3 regions of the Saccharothrix sp. BKS2 genome follow, and region 3 is predicted to be linked to each of the others. Evidence: riboswitches for the same ligand, from Rfam matches in the RefSeq annotation. Region 3 holds a riboswitch; each other region holds the start of a gene.
What was found. Region 3 has a riboswitch for glycine ahead of gcvH (glycine cleavage system protein GcvH). Riboswitches for the same ligand answer to the same signal wherever they lie in the genome.

Region 1 (5,250 bases), on a different contig from region 3:
AGATCGGCAAGTTCCGCCTGGTGTTCCTGACCGGTCCGGGCGCCGGGGGCCAGGGGGCCTGACGGTGGGGCTCCGGTGACGGCGGCCGGGCGGCCACGCGGGGGGTTGAGCATCGGGGCGGTGCTGTCGCAGCTCCGACCCGACTTCCCCGACGTCACCATCTCCAAGATCCGGTTCCTGGAATCGGAGGGGTTGGTCCGCCCGGCGCGCACGCCCTCGGGGTACCGGCAGTTCACCCCGGCGGACGTCGAGCGCCTGCGGTACGTGCTGTCCGCGCAGCGCGACAGGTACCTGCCGCTCAAGGTCATCAGGGAGCAGCTGGACGCGGCCGACCAGGGCGTGCGCGCGGCGGACGCCGCGCCGGGCCAGGGGCACCGGATCACCCGCGACGACCTGCTGGCGCGCGCGGGCATCGAGTCGGCCGACCTGGCCGACCTGGAGCAGCACGGCCTGGTCAGCGCCGGTCCGGGCGGGTTCTACGACCACGAGTCGGTGCAGATCGCCACCACCGTGCGGGCGATGGCCCGGCACGGGCTCCAGGCCCGGCACCTGCGCCCGTTCCGGGCCGCGGCGGACCGCGAGGTCGCCCTGGTCGAGCAGGCCGCCGCGGCGGCGCACCGGGCGCGGGCCGACGAGGTCGTGCGCGAGCTGACGGCGCTCTCGGTCACGCTGCACGCGCTGCTGGTCGAGGTCGGGTTGCGCGATGTCGCAGGTAAGCGCGTTTCGTCGAGGTGAACAAGTGTCCGCATCGTGATGCCGGAGCGGGCGGGCGGTTGCGCACGGGGCCCGCTTGGCGGGTAGCGTCGAAAGGGTACTTGGGGGATCCTCGTTCATACAGCGGGGACGCCAGGATTTCAGCGCGCTGAGGGAGGCGAGACCCGATGAGCGAGATGCGCGTCGTGGGTGTGCGGGTGGAACTGCCCGCCAACCAGCCGATCCTGCTGCTGCGCGAAACCGAGGGCGAGCGGTACCTGCCGATCTGGATCGGGTCCGTCGAGGCCACCGCGATCGCGCTGGAGCAGCAGGGCGTGCGCCCGGCCCGCCCGCTGACCCACGACCTGCTCAAGGACGTCATCGGCGCTCTCGGGCGGCAGTTGGAGCAGGTGCGGATCACCGACCTCCAGGAGGGCACCTACTTCGCGGAGCTGGTGTTCGACGGCGACGTGCGGGTGTCCGCGCGGCCCAGCGACTCGGTGGCGCTCGCGCTGCGGGTCGGCGTGCCCATCCACGCGGAGGAGTCCGTGCTGGCCGAGGCGGGGCTGATCATCCCGGACGAGCAGGAGGACGAGGTCGAGAAGTTCCGCGAGTTCCTCGACTCCGTGTCGCCGGAGGACTTCCGGGGTGCCGACACCTGAGCGGTGCCGGCTCTCCCGTCATCTCGTCGACAGGGTCCCCGTGCGGGGGCCCTGTCGTGCTTCTCGGGCCGGGACGGCCCGGCCCCGGTGTCCCCCCGCCACACCGACCGGCTCCGCCGGTGGACGAGCGTGGTGAGCGGTCCCGGTGTGGTGCGTGGGCCCCGGGTGTGCGGTCCCGCCACGCCGACCCGGACCCGGACGGTGGCGTTCAGGCCCCGCCCGCCGTGCCCACCGGTCGGGCGAACTTCCGGGAGGCCGCCTCCCCGGCCCGCGCCGGCCGCCGGAGGCCCCCGCGCCGACCCCCGTCAAACCCCCGCCGCCGACCCTCCACCCGCGCCGGGCGAGTACCACCTGCGAGAGGTCCGACCAGCGGCCGAACCCCTCGCGGGTGTGTGCGGTGCGTTGTGGATCAACCCCGCGTGCCACCCCCCGGTGTCACACTTCTGGATTACACAACGTCAGCTTTCCGCCGCTAAACGATCACTAAACGTCACCCGAATGGCTTACAACGGCCGACTCTCTCAACCTCTACCTCAGGTTGAGGTCAGACGCGTCCCGCGCGTCGCGTTGACCTGCCCCCTACCCGGTCTTACCGTCGAGCTCAGGTGAATTGCCACGGTGTGATTCAGGCACCGCGGCGGCTTCACGTTGGTCGCCGGTCGTCGTGGCCGGACCGAGGGGAGGCAGGCGTGGTCCAGGAAGCGCCCATCATCCGGGCGGGCTCCGGCTCCGGCGAACAGGGCGAGCTGTTCCCGGACTCCTCGCTGCCGGACGAGCTGGTCGGGTACCGCGGCCCGGCCGCGTGCCAGATCGCGGGCATCACCTACCGCCAGCTGGACTACTGGGCCCGCACGGACCTGGTCAGCCCGACCATAAGGAGCGCCCACGGCTCCGGCAGCCAGCGCCTGTACTCGTTCAAGGACATCCTCGTCCTGAAGGTCGTCAAGCGGCTGCTGGACACCGGCGTCTCGCTCCAGAACATCCGGGTCGCGGTCGACCACCTGCGCCGCCGCGGCGTGCAGGACCTGGCCCGCATCACGCTGTTCAGCGACGGCACCACGGTCTACGAGTGCACCTCGCCCGAGGAGGTCGTCGACCTGCTCCAGGGCGGCCAGGGCGTGTTCGGCATCGCGGTCAGCGGCGCCATGCGGGAGATCAGCGGCACCATCCACGAGTTCCCCGCCGAGCGCGCCGACGGCGCCGAGGTCGTGGCGGCCTCCAACGACGAGCTGTCGCGCCGCAGGCGCACCCGGGCCACCGGCTGAGAGCGTCCGCGGGGGACCGCCGGGCGCGAAAGCGGAAAAGGCCGGCGGCGGGGTGAGCGGAACCGCGGATCGGGCACGGCGCGAATACGACCTGTTACAGCCGGGTACCAGGAATGTGCCCGCTGGAAAACCCGCTCAAACCCCGCTGTCCAGGTGATGAGATCCACGTCGCGCCGGCAGGACCGGCGGCGTCCCGGTTGGGTACGATTCGCGCGCAGTCGCTTTATCCCGCGCGGGAGAGTCCGAGCCCGCTCGGCGCCGAAGGAGCAAATCCTCCCCGGAACCTCTCAGGCGCAAGGACCGCGTGGGTGAGACGCCTCTGGAAAGCGGGTCGGGCCACCGACCCCGCCGACGGTGCAAGCCCGGTCACCACCGGGTGAAGCTCTCAGGCGCCCGGCGACGGGCGGGAGACAGAGGGGGAGGGCCACGGCAGGAGTCTGCCCGCAGCCCGGAGGCGCTTCATGACGCAGGACCGCATCCCCCTCGCCGCTCTTGAGCACGGCACCCCCTTCGCCGACCGGCACGTGGGCCCCCGGCCCGCCGAGCTGTCGCGGATGCTCGACGTGATCGGCGTCGGCTCCCTGGAGGAGCTGGCCCAGCGCGCCGTGCCCGACTCGATCCGCGAGCGCGAACTGGTGCTGGACCTGCCCGCGCCCGCCACCGAGACCGAGGCCCTGGCCGAGCTGCGCGCCCTGGCGGCCCGCAACCGCCCGATGACCCAGATGATCGGCCTGGGCTACTACGGCACCACCACGCCGCCGGTGATCCGCCGCAACGTGCTGGAGAACCCTGCCTGGTACACCGCGTACACGCCCTACCAGCCGGAGATCTCCCAGGGCCGGCTGGAGGCCCTGCTGAACTTCCAGACCGTCGTCGGCGACCTCACCGGCCTGCCCGTGGCCAACGCGTCCATGCTCGACGAGTCCACGGCCGCCGCCGAGGCGATGACGCTGGTCCGCCGCGCGGGCCGGGCGAAGTCGAACCGGTTCGTGGTCGACGCCGACACGCTGCCGCAGACCCTCGCCGTCATCGAGACCCGCGCCGAGCCGCTGGGCATCGAGGTCGTCACCGCCGACCTGTCGCAGGGCCTGGAGGGCCTCGGCCTGGGCGGCGACTTCTTCGGCGTGCTGCTGTCCTACCCCGGCGCGTCCGGCGCGGTCCTCGACCACGCGTCCGTCGTCGAGGAGATCCACCGGGCCGGCGCGCAGGCCGTCGTCGTCGCCGACCTGCTGGCGCTGACGCTGCTGCGCCCGCCGGGCGAGATCGGCGCGGACGTCGTGGTCGGCACCACCCAGCGATTCGGCGTGCCGATGGGCTTCGGCGGCCCCCACGCCGGCTACATGGCGGTGCGCCAGGGCCTGGAGCGGCAGCTGCCGGGCCGCCTGGTGGGCGTGTCCGTGGACGCCGACGGCGACCCTGCCTACCGGCTGGCGCTCCAGACCCGCGAGCAGCACATCCGCCGCGAGAAGGCGACCAGCAACATCTGCACCGCGCAGGTCCTGCTGGCCGTGATCGCCTCGATGTACGCGGTCTACCACGGCCCGGAGGGCCTGAAGGCGATCGCGACCCGCGCCCACCGGATGGCGACCGTGCTGGCCGCGGGCCTGTGCGAGGCCGGCGTGGAGGTGGTGCACGGCGAGTTCTTCGACACCGTGCGGGCCCGCGTCGAGGGCCGGGCCGCCGAGGTCGTGGCCGCGGCGCGCGAGCTGGGCGTGAACCTGTGGCGGGTGGACGACGACGTGGTCTCCATCGCCTGCGACGAGACCACCACGCGCGAGCACCTGCGGCTGGTGTGGCGGGCGTTCGGCGTCACCGTGACCGACGTGGACGCCCTGGACGCCGACACCGCCGACGGCATCCCCGTCGACCTGCGCCGCACCTCCGACTACCTGACCCACCCGGTGTTCCACACCCACCGCTCGGAGACCGCGCTGCTGCGCTACCTGCGGTCGCTGTCGGACAAGGACGTGGCGCTGGACCGCAGCATGATCCCGCTGGGCTCGTGCACGATGAAGCTCAACGCCGCGGCCGAGATGGAGCCCATCACCTGGCCGGAGTTCGCCGAGCTGCACCCGTTCGCGCCGGTCGGGGACGCCGCCGGGTACCTGGAGCTGATCGGCGACCTGGAGCGGTGGCTCGCCGAGGTCACCGGCTACGACGCGGTGTCGATCCAGCCCAACGCGGGCAGCCAGGGCGAGTTCGCGGGCCTGCTGGCCATCCGCGCCTACCACCGCGCCAACGGCGACGTGCACCGCGACGTGTGCCTGATCCCGTCCAGCGCGCACGGCACCAACGCCGCGTCGGCCGTGATGGCGGGGATGCGGGTCGTGGTGGTCAAGTGCGACGACAAGGGCAACGTCGACCTGGGGCACCTGCGCGAGACGGTCGAGGCGCACCGCGACGACCTGGCCGCCATCATGATCACCTACCCGTCGACGCACGGCGTGTACGAGGACACCGTGCGCGAGGTGTGCGGGCTGGTGCACGACGCCGGCGGCCAGGTGTACGTGGACGGCGCGAACCTCAACGCCCTGATCGGCCTGGCGCGGTACGGCAGGTTCGGCTCGGACGTGTCCCACCTGAACCTGCACAAGACGTTCTGCATCCCGCACGGCGGCGGCGGCCCCGGT
Region 2 (5,250 bases), on a different contig from region 3:
CGGCGGGGGCGTGGCCGGGGGGCCGCGGCGAGAACCTGCTGGACGGCGGGGCGCCGTTCTACGACGTGTACGAGGCGGCCGACGGGAAGTACGTCAGCGTCGGGGCGCTGGAGGAGAAGTTCTACGTCGAGCTGCTGGCCGTGCTCGGGCTGGCCGACGGGGACGTGCCGAGCAGGCACGACCCGGCGAACTGGCCGGCGCTGAGGACCCGGATCGCGGCGGCGGTGGCCACCCGGACGCGGGACGAGTGGGCGGCGCTGGCGGAGGGGACGGACGCGTGCCTGGCGCCGGTGCTGGCCCCCGGCGAGGCGCCGGGGTACGGGCACAACGCGGAGCGCGGGGCGTTCGTGCGGGTCGGCGGGGTGGCGCAGCCCGCGCCCGCGCCGCGGTTCGACCGGACGCCGGCGGACGTGCCCGCGCCGCCGCCCGTGGTGGGTGAGCACACGGGGGTGGTGCTGGGGGAGCTGGGGTTGACGGTGGAGGAGGTGGCCGAGCTGCGGCGGGCCGGGGTGGTCGGCTGAGGGGGCTGGGTGGTTCGGCGGCCGGGTGGTCCGGCGGAGCCCGGGGCCTTCGACGGCCTGCTGAGGTGCCGGGTGCTCGGCGCGCGGGTGGTCGACGGCCTGCTGAGGTGCCGGGTGGCCGGGTGGTTCGGCGGAGCGCGGGGCGCGCCGACCTGGGCGTCTCGGCTGAGTTGAGCCTTCGGTGGCCCTCGCTCGCTCGCCTCACACCACCTCGCGGTGGGGTTCGCCCCATGGGGTGGCCCCGGTTACCGGGTCCCGTCCGCGTCGTTCCGGGTAATCCGGTCGTTCCGGTCGGTCCGGTGATCGTGAATGGGCGCGAAAAATCACCTGAAGAGGTGGTTAAAATAGCGGCGGCCGCCATCGGCCTTTGTCACGCTCGGTGCGTGAGCCGCCGCAAACAGGTGAGGAGCACTACGGACGTGATGGTGTCGCTCAACTCCGGGGTTCGTGCCAGGGGATGGGCGAGTGCCCGATACCTAGGTGATCGGCGGGACCGCTGGTCCCCTTGATCGTCCGTTCGGGTGACACCAGACGGGGTGAGGGTGCGGTTGTGTGGTCGCCGCGCCTGCCGGTCGGGGGATGCCGGTGGGTTGGAGGTTCGTCATCCGGGTGAATGAGGGACCATGTCGGGTGACGCGACGGGCACGGCACCTGCCGGCCCTGCCTTGTGAACGGACGGAGACCGATCAGTGAACGTCAAGAAGGTGCTGACGCTGGCGGCGGTCGCGCTGGTGCTGTTCCTCCTGATCACCCAGCCGAACGAGTCGGCCGAAGGTGTGCGCACCGGCCTCGGGTGGCTTGAGCAGGGCGCAGAGTCGATCATCACCTTCGTCCGCAGCCTCTTCGCCTAGCCCCACGGCCGGTCCGCTCAATGCGGTGACGGTCGGTGACATCAGGGCCTCTTCGTTGGACCGTACGGGTGGAATGAGGGCTATAACGCGCTGGTAACAGGGTTTTTGACAAACCGGGGTCTAGCGGTTGTCGGTACCCGCTAATACGGTGCGCTGCATTGGCTGATCTTCGACCGACGAGGAGGCAGAATGGTCGAGGACTCCGGAGTCGACGAGCTGCTGAGGCAGTGGGCGGCTGAGCGCTCGGACGACGCCGAGATGCAGGAGGTGAACCGGATCAAGGACGCGTGGCTCGCGGAAGCCCCGCCCTCTCCGGGAATCCCCGTGCAGCGGGCGAGTGGTGGTCCCCGGGGCCTGGTGCGGGTCGAGTCCGCGGACCCCGCCTACGTGGCGGCGATGCGGAAGCGGGCGCCCGAGGTGCCCGAGGCCCTGCTCGCGGCCGCGGCCAGCTACTGGCAGCTGGTGGGCGACCTGTCCGAGGCGGAGCAGTGGTGGGACGCGGGCATCAGCCCGCTGGACCAGCGCGCTCTGGACTACCGGGCGGCCGGGCTCTCGCCCGCCGACCTCGGTCGTCGGCTCGGGCCGATGACGGTGCTCCAGCACCTGCGTCGGGGGAGTGCGGCGGCCTGGTGCGTGGCCAGGTTGCAGAGGCAACGCCGGGACGGCGTCGCCTAGTCCGATCGAAGAAGGGACGGGCTCCTGTGGTCAGGGAGCCCACGCCCGAGGGACGGGCTCCTGTGGGAGGAGCCCTCGCCCGAGACCCCGACCGGGATCCGCAACCGGATCCCCTCCGGGATCTCCACCCCGGACCCCGTCCGGGATCCCCCGGGATCCCCGCCCGGCCCAGTCGCCGCTCGGGATCCCCGGTCCGGAAACCCCGGCCCCAGCCCCACCGACCCGTGCGCGCGGGTGAACCGGCAAGACCGGCAAACCCGACCGCCGACCCGGTCCGGCGGGCGAAGTACCCCGGCGGGCGAAGTACCCTGGAGGCGTGCCGGGCCTCATCACCCCCAAGCGAGTCGCCATCGCGCTGGTCTGCGTGGCCTCCCTGATCGTGTGCTGCGGTCTGGCCTACTGGCAGTGGGAGCGGTTCTCCCGGGCCGGCGGCACGTTCCAGAACCTCGGCTACGTCTTCCAGTGGCCCCTGTTCGGCCTCTTCCCCGCCTTCATGGTGTGGCGCATCCGCAAGCTGGACGCCCGGCGCAAGGCGGAGGCGGCCGGTTCACCGACCGACGACCGACCCGAGGAGCCGGTGGCGGAGCCGGTGGAGCGGGTCGTTACGGTTGGGCCCGTCAGGAGAGCGCGCGAAGACCAGGACGACGAGCTGGCGGCCTACAACCGGATGCTCGCCGAGTTGCACGCGCGGGACCAGCGGTGAGGCAGGGGTAGGGCGATGGACGGCGCGTTGACCAGGTTCCGGTTCATGGCTTACGTGGTCGGTGTCGGCCTGCTGCTGCTCGTGGCGGCCATGTTCGCCAAGTACGTGGGCGACTCCGAGACCATGATGCGGGTCGTCGGCCCGGTGCACGGCTTCCTCTACGCGGTCTACCTGGTGCTGACCGTCGACCTGGCGCTCAAGGCCCGCTGGTCGATCAAGGGCACGGCCCTGGTGCTGCTCGCCGGCACGATCCCGTTCGTGTCGTTCTACGCCGAGCGCAGGGTCGTGGAGGGCGTCCGGACCGGCAAGGCCCTGTGACCAGGGTTGACCGGACCCCCGGGCCCGCCTAGCGTCTGGCGGTACCAACTGAACACGGCCATCGACGTCGAGCGGGAGAGTCCCCGGGCAAGCCGGGGCGCCGAAGGAGCAACTCCTCCCCGGAATCTCTCAGGCACAGCTACCGCCGACGTGGGCAACTCTGGAAAGCAGGCGCCCCGGCGCGCCTCGCCCACGGTGCAAGCCGCCCCACGGCGGCGAAGCTCTCAGGCTCATGACAGAGGGGGAGGCTCACTCGACGAGGAGTCTCCGGTGGACCGTGCCATCCTTCACCCGTGCCCCGCCGACCCGACCGGTCGGCGCTACCGGCATGTCCGCACCCAGGGAGGACCCCGCCCGATGGAAAGCCGCCGCACGCCGCTGCACGCCGAGCACGAGGCGCTGGGCGCCATGTTCACCGACTTCGCGGGCTGGCGGATGCCGCTGCGCTACGACAGCGAGCTGGCCGAGCACCACGCCGTGCGCACGTCGGCGGGTCTGTTCGACCTGACCCACATGGGCGAGATCGTGCTCACCGGGCCCGGGGCGGGCGCCGCGCTGGACCACGCCCTGGTCGGGCACGCCTCCGCGATCGGCGTCGGCCGCGCCCGCTACACGATGATCTGCGAGGCCGACGGCGGCGTGGTCGACGACCTGATCGTCTACCGCCTGGGCGAGCAGGAGTACCTGGTCGTGGCCAACGCCTCCAACGCGGCCGTCGTGCACGGGGCGCTGGTCGAGCGCGCCGCGGGCTTCGACACCACCGTCGAGGACCGGTCCGCGGACTACGCCCTGCTGGCCGTGCAGGGCCCGAACTCCACCGCGATCCTCGCCGGCCTCACCCCCACCGACCTGTCGACGGTCAAGTACTACGCCTCCTACCGGACCGAGGTGGCGGGCCGGCCCGTGCTGCTCGCCCGCACCGGCTACACCGGCGAGGACGGCTTCGAGCTGTTCACCGCCCCCGACAACGCCGCACCCGTGTGGCGGGCGCTGCTGGAGGCGGGCGCGCCGCACGACCTGCGGCCCGCCGGCCTGGGCTGCCGCGACACCCTGCGCCTGGAGGCGGGGATGCCGCTGTACGGCAACGAGCTGGGCCGGGGCCGCACCCCGTTCCACGCGAACCTGGGCCGGGTGGTCAAGCTCGACAAGCCGGGCGACTTCGTCGGCCGCGAGGCGCTGGCCGCCGCCGCCGAGCGGGGCGTGGACACCGCCCTGGTCGGCCTGAAGACCACCTCGCGCCGCGCGCCGAGGCACGGTTACCCGGTGCTGGACGCGGCGGGCGACCCGATCGGCGAGGTCACCAGCGGCGCCCTGTCGCCGACGCTGGGCTACTCGGTGGCGATGGCCTACGTGGCCGTCGACCACACCCGGCCGGGCACGCCGCTGTTCGTCGACGTCCGGGGCAAGCACGAGCCGGTGGAGGTCGTCGCCCTGCCGTTCTACAAGCGCACCAGCTGACAGGAGAAAGATCCACATGTCCGAGCACTTCACCACGTCCCTCGCGGAGTTCGACCCGGAGGTCGCGAACGCGGTGGCCGCCGAGCTGCACCGGCAGCAGAGCACGCTGGAGATGATCGCCTCCGAGAACTTCACGCCGGTGTCGGTGCTCCAGGCGCAGGGGTCGGTGCTGACCAACAAGTACGCCGAGGGCTACCCGGGCCGCCGCTACTACGGCGGCTGCGAGAACGTCGACGTCGTCGAGCGGCTGGCCATCGAGCGGGTCAAGGAGCTGTTCGGCGCGGGCTTCGCCAACGTGCAGCCGCACTCGGGCGCGCAGGCCAACGCGTGCGCGATGTTCGCCCTGCTCCAGCCCGGCGACACGATCCTGGGCCTGGACCTGGCGCACGGCGGCCACCTGACCCACGGCATGCGGATCAACTTCTCCGGCAAGCTCTACCACGTCGTGCCCTACCACGTGGCCGAGTCCGACGGCCGGGTCGACATGGCCGAGGTCGAGCGGCTGGCCCTGGAGCACCGGCCGAAGCTGATCGTGGCCGGCTGGTCGGCCTACCCGCGCCAGCTGGACTTCGCGGAGTTCCGCCGCATCGCCGACGAGGTCGGCGCCTACCTGATGGTGGACATGGCGCACTTCGCCGGCCTGGTGGCGGCGGGCCTGCACCCCAGCCCGGTGCCGCACGCGCACGTGGTGACCACCACCACGCACAAGACGCTGGGCGGCCCG
Region 3 (5,250 bases):
GCGCGCGTCGTTGAACGAAAACTCCAGATCACGCACACCCGGCACCGACAGGACCACTGACTCCCTTTTGGCGTAAACCCAGATGTAGCGTTCAGCTCCGATGGCCGCCTTGTCCGAGACCGCTGGTGGTTCCGCTGCCCCTTCCGTCTCGTCGGACTCATCGGCTCCCATGCCGTGCCTTTCGATAGCGGGACGTGTTGCCACATACAGGATCGACCGGAAGACCATCGGACTGTTGGAACCGAACGCATACGTGGACCCGTTCCAGCAGCGCATATGTATCGGACGCATACGCGCTGGTCAGCGTCTGACAGCACGGCTACACTCGTATGCGTAGCCAAGCTAAGCGGGGGAACGCCCATGTCGGAGGCTCCACTCCACGACGAGGAATTCTGGTTGCGGCCCGAGATCCTTCGGGCACTGCAAGATCGCCACATCGGCCGGGTGATGCGGGCATACCGCAGAGCGCACACACCCGAGATCAAGCAGGTGGACCTGTCCCGATGGATCGGGCGCACCCAGGGGCAACTCAGCCGCATCGAGCGTTCCGCCACGGCCGTCACGGACTTGAACAAACTTCAGGAATGGGCCGCAGTACTCAAGCTCCCAGAACGACTGTTGTGGTTCAGCATGGCTGGCGGATCAACAGATCACGCACACCAGGATGAAGCAGAGCCGTCGCTCAGGAACATCGAGGAAGGACACGACGTGCGACGCCGAGACCTGCTCAAGGCGGCAGGTATCACCGCAGCAGCGGCGAGCGCCGACCTTGCGATCAACACCCCTTGGCAGCGCCTCACGGACTCCGTTGAGCGCGGCCGACCGGTTGACGATGCCACGGTCCGCCTCATGCAGGACCGCACCGCAGACCTGTTCCAAACCGAGGAAACCGTTCCGGCGAGGCAACTCCTCAGCTCGCTCTCGTCCCACGAGGAGGTTCTACAGGCCCTGCTGAAGAACGTCCGGTCGGAGCAGGTCCGGCGTTCACTGGCCGTGTCCCTGGGTGAGACCAAGGTTCTCACCGGTTGGGTGCTCTTCGACGTCGGCAAGGACAATGAAGCGGCGAACGTCTGGCGGGAAACGTTGAAGATCGCCAAGGCCGTGGACGACGGCGCGCTGGCAGCATGTGCACTGGGGTACTGGAGCTACCTGGCGTCTTCTCGCAACGACACCGGCCCCGCCGCGAAGCTGCTACAACAAGCGCACGAACTCGTGCCTGGTTCTTCCGCACCGGCTACGCGGTCCTGGATCGCGGCCCGCCAGTCCGAAGAGCTTGCGCGGCTGGGGGACGACACAGGAGCGTTGCGAGCGGTTGAACGCGCGATGACCGCATTCGACTTCGCCCGACCCCGCACGGAGCGCCCCTGGACCGCCTTCTTCTCAGCGAGTCGTCTTGGCGGCATGACCGTATCGGCGTACACCACGCTTCGGCACTCAGACGCCGAGAGCGCAGCCGATTCGCTGTTGCGTTCGTTGTCCCCCAGGGACAACAAGGTTCGAGCCATCATCCTCGCGGACTTGGCGACCACCGCAGTGACCAACAAGGACTACGACCGGGCCGGGGAGCTCGCCACCCTTTCCGGCAGGCTGACGGTGCAGACCGAGACCACACTGGCCAAGAGCCGCCTGCTGGCCCTCGCGTCCACACTGCCAGCCGCCAGGAACGGCGCGGAAAGCGCACTCCGCGAAAAAATCGTCAGCGCGTTGCACTAACTTTCAACAGCGGAACGCGTCTCATCGGTCATCCACTGGAGATAGGCCGGGTTGCCACCGAGGATGGGCAGGGCCACGATCTCCGGGGTGTCGTAGGAGTGGTTCTGGTTGATGAACTCCGTCAGTTCGGCCAACCGATCGCCCGTGGTCTTGATCCACAGTTGCCACTCTTGACCGTCCTGAACAGCGCCCTCCCAGCGGTAGATGCTTCGGATAGGGCTGCTGATCTGCACGCAAGCGGCCAAGCGCGCAGCTACGATCAGTTTACTCAGCGATTCGGCTTCTTCGGCACTGTCGGTCGTCGAGATAACGACCAGGTGGTCACCGGTCACGTCTTCTCCTTCGACATGGATATATCGGGACGATCGCGCAGCCCCGCGGCTGGATCGGGCCGGTCCCGGCGATCGACTGCCGCAGCGGCTCCGCCACCTTGCCACCGGAAGTGGTTGCGCTGCAACGAAATCCAGACCCCCGACGCGCGGCGGGCCCCACCCCTCAACACCAGGGTGGGGCCCGTCGCACCTGGGTCAAGACCAGGCCGTGGGACGTCGGGCAGCGTCGGGGACCACCGAGCAACAACGCAAGGCATCCGCGCTGTTCAGACGCCGTTCCTCAGCACTCGATGACGTTCACGGCCAGCCCGCCGCGCGCCGTCTCCTTGTATTTGTCCTTCATGTCCCGGCCGGTCTCCCGCATGGTCTTGATGACCTTGTCCAGCGACACGAAGTGCGACCCGTCCCCCCGCAGCGCCATCCGCGCCGCCGTGATCGCCTTGATCGACGCCAGCGCGTTGCGCTCGATGCACGGGATCTGCACCAGGCCGCCGATCGGGTCGCAGGTCAGCCCGAGGTTGTGCTCCATGGCGATCTCGGCCGCGTTCTCCACCTGCTCCGGCGTCCCGCCCAGCACCTCGGCCAGCCCGCCGGCCGCCATCGAGCAGGCCGAGCCGACCTCGCCCTGGCAGCCCACCTCGGCCCCCGAGATCGACGCGTTCTCCTTGAACAGCACGCCGACGGCACCCGCGGTCAGCAGGAAGCGCACCACGCCGTCGTCCGACGCGCCCGGCACGAACCGCCTGTAGTAGTGCAGCACCGCGGGCACGATGCCGGCCGCGCCGTTGGTCGGGGCCGTCACCACCCGGCCGCCCGCGGCGTTCTCCTCGTTCACCGCCAGCGCGAACAGCGTCACCCAGTCCATCACCCGCAGCGGGTCGGTGGCGTAGTGCTCGGCCGCCAGCAGCTGCCGCATCTCCGCGGCCCGCCGCCGGACCTTGAGCCCGCCGGGCAGCACGCCGGACTCCGTGCAGCCCCGCTCGACGCAGTCCTGCATCACCTGCCAGATGTGCAGCAGGCCGCCCCGGATGTCGGCCTCGTCCCGCCACGACCGCTCGTTGGCGAGCATCACCTCGCTGATCGACAGCCCGGACTCGCGGGTGCGGGCCAGCAGCTCGTCACCGGTCTTGAACGGGTGCGCCACCGGCGTCTGGTCCGGCTTGATCCGGTCGGTCCCGGTGGCCGTCTCGTCGACCACGAACCCACCGCCGACCGAGTAGTACACCGCCGAGTCCACCACCGCCGAACCCGCGTAGGCCGTGAAGCTCATCCCGTTGGGGTGCAGCGGCAGGGACTTGCGCCGGTGCATGACCAGGTCGCCGTCCTCGGCGAAGGCGATCTCCCGCTCACCGCCCAGCCGGAGCCGCCCGGTCGCGCGGATCTCGGCCACCCGGACCTCGGCCGCCGAGGGGTCGACCTCCTCCGGGCGGTGCCCCTCCAGCCCGAGCAGCACCGCCTTCGGGCTGCCGTGGCCGTGGCCGGTCGCCCCGAGCGACCCGAACAGCTCCACCCGCACCCGGTCCACGGACGCGAGCGCGGGGCGCAGCCTGGCGGCGAACATCGTCGCCGCCCGCATCGGGCCGACCGTGTGCGAGCTGGACGGCCCGATGCCCACGGAGAACAGGTCGAACACGCTGATCGTCACGATCAGCCCTCGGTCAGTTCCGCGTACTTCGCCGCGGTCAGCAGGCCGGTGGCCTCCTCGACCGCCACCTTGAACAGCCAGCCGCGCCCGTACGGGTCGTTGTTGACCAGCGACGGGTCGGCGACCACGGCCGGGTTGACCTCGACGACCTCGCCGGTGACCGGCGCGTACAGCTCGCTGACCGACTTGGTGGACTCCAGCTCACCGCACACCTCGCCGGAGGTCACCCTGGTGCCCGCCGCCGGCAGGTCGACGAACACGATGTCGCCCATCGACCCGGCCGCGTACGAGGTGATGCCGACCGCCACCGGGTCCGGGGTGCCCGGCACCCAGTCGACCCACTCGTGCTCGGGGGTGTACAGCAGCTTCTCCGGAAAGGTCACGACAGCGCTCCCTGGGTGGTGGTCCTGGTTCCCCCACTCTGTCCTGGGACCTGAGAGCTTCGCCGCACGAAGCTGCGGCTTGCACCGTTGGTGCGCGCCGTGGGGCACGCTTTCCAGAGTCGCCTCACCCGAGCGGTTCTCGCTGCCTGAGAGTGTGCGGGGTGCTTGCTCCTTCGGCGCCCCAGGCGACACACCTGGGGTCTCTCCCGCGCGGGTTCCGGCGCCTCACGCGACGCCGCGGCCGATGTTCAGTTGGCTGTCCGCACGCTAGGTGGCGGGCGGGAGGGTGTCAACGCGCCGCACGACTTGTCCTCCCGGCACAACCGACCCCCCGGCCGTTGGTGCCGCGGGCACGATGACACCGCGTTCCGGGTACCCGACCTTTGGTGCAACGACGGCCGAAGGAGCCCACCGTGCGGATCGCAGTCCCCCGCGAGATCAAGAACCACGAGTACCGCGTCGCGCTGACCCCGGCGGGCGCCCACGAGCTGACCACCCGCGGCCACGAGGTCTACGTGGAGGCGGGCGCCGGGCTCGGTTCGGCCATCCCCGACGAGGAGTACCTCGCCGCGGGCGCGAAGGTGCTCGCGGGCGTGGACGACGTGTGGTCCGAGGGCGAGCTGGTGCTCAAGGTCAAGGAGCCGATCGCCGAGGAGTACCCCCGGCTGCGCGAGGGCCAGGTCCTGTTCACCTACCTGCACCTGGCCGCCGACCGGCCGCTGACCGAGGCGCTGCTGGCGTCCCGCACCACGGCCATCGCCTACGAGACCGTGCAGACCCCGAACGGCGCGCTGCCGCTGCTCGCGCCCATGTCCGAGGTCGCGGGCAGGCTGGCGCCGCAGGTGGGCGCGTTCGCGCTGATGAAGCCCTCCGGGGGCCGCGGGATGCTGCCCGGCGGCGTGCCCGGCGTGCACCCGGCGCGCGTGGTCGTCATCGGCGGCGGCGTGGCGGGCCTGAACGCGGCCACCATCGCCGCGGGCATGGGCGCGGACGTCGAGATCCTGGACACCAACATCGACCGGCTGCGGCACGTCGACGCCCTGTTCCAGGGCCGGTTGCGCACCGTCACGTCCAGCCGCTACGCGGTCGAGCAGGCCGTGCGCGAGGCCGACCTGGTGATCGGGGCGGTGCTGGTGCCCGGCGCCAAGGCCCCGAAGCTGGTGTCCAACGAGCTGGT

Region 1: linked by a shared signal. The riboswitch ahead of gcvP (aminomethyl-transferring glycine dehydrogenase) and the one ahead of gcvH (glycine cleavage system protein GcvH) in region 3 are both predicted to bind glycine.
Region 2: linked by a shared signal. The riboswitch ahead of gcvT (glycine cleavage system aminomethyltransferase GcvT) and the one ahead of gcvH (glycine cleavage system protein GcvH) in region 3 are both predicted to bind glycine.

Annotation. Positions count from the first base shown of each region.
Region 1 is NZ_JAUQOL010000010.1:101,343-106,592, forward strand. Features, by position in the region: gene garA (glycogen accumulation regulator GarA) at 1-62, shown strand, start outside; gene Q5530_RS22105 (MerR family transcriptional regulator) at 76-735, shown strand; gene Q5530_RS22110 (bifunctional nuclease family protein) at 882-1,355, shown strand; gene Q5530_RS22115 (MerR family transcriptional regulator) at 2,045-2,620, shown strand; glycine riboswitch at 2,844-2,933, shown strand; gene gcvP (aminomethyl-transferring glycine dehydrogenase) at 3,082-5,250, shown strand, end outside.
Region 2 is NZ_JAUQOL010000008.1:133,350-138,599, reverse strand. Features, by position in the region: gene Q5530_RS18560 (CaiB/BaiF CoA transferase family protein) at 1-521, shown strand, start outside; gene Q5530_RS18555 (hypothetical protein) at 1,211-1,372, shown strand; gene Q5530_RS18550 (helix-turn-helix transcriptional regulator) at 1,562-2,047, shown strand; gene Q5530_RS18545 (hypothetical protein) at 2,364-2,750, shown strand; gene Q5530_RS18540 (DUF3817 domain-containing protein) at 2,766-3,068, shown strand; glycine riboswitch at 3,131-3,222, shown strand; glycine riboswitch at 3,224-3,314, shown strand; gene gcvT (glycine cleavage system aminomethyltransferase GcvT) at 3,426-4,526, shown strand; gene glyA (serine hydroxymethyltransferase) at 4,543-5,250, shown strand, end outside.
Region 3 is NZ_JAUQOL010000023.1:75,350-80,599, reverse strand. Features, by position in the region: gene Q5530_RS34975 (hypothetical protein) at 1-228, opposite strand, end outside; gene Q5530_RS34970 (hypothetical protein) at 361-1,713, shown strand; gene cutA (divalent-cation tolerance protein CutA) at 1,710-2,045, opposite strand; gene Q5530_RS34960 (L-serine ammonia-lyase) at 2,326-3,690, opposite strand; gene gcvH (glycine cleavage system protein GcvH) at 3,693-4,073, opposite strand; glycine riboswitch at 4,197-4,292, opposite strand; gene ald (alanine dehydrogenase) at 4,487-5,250, shown strand, end outside.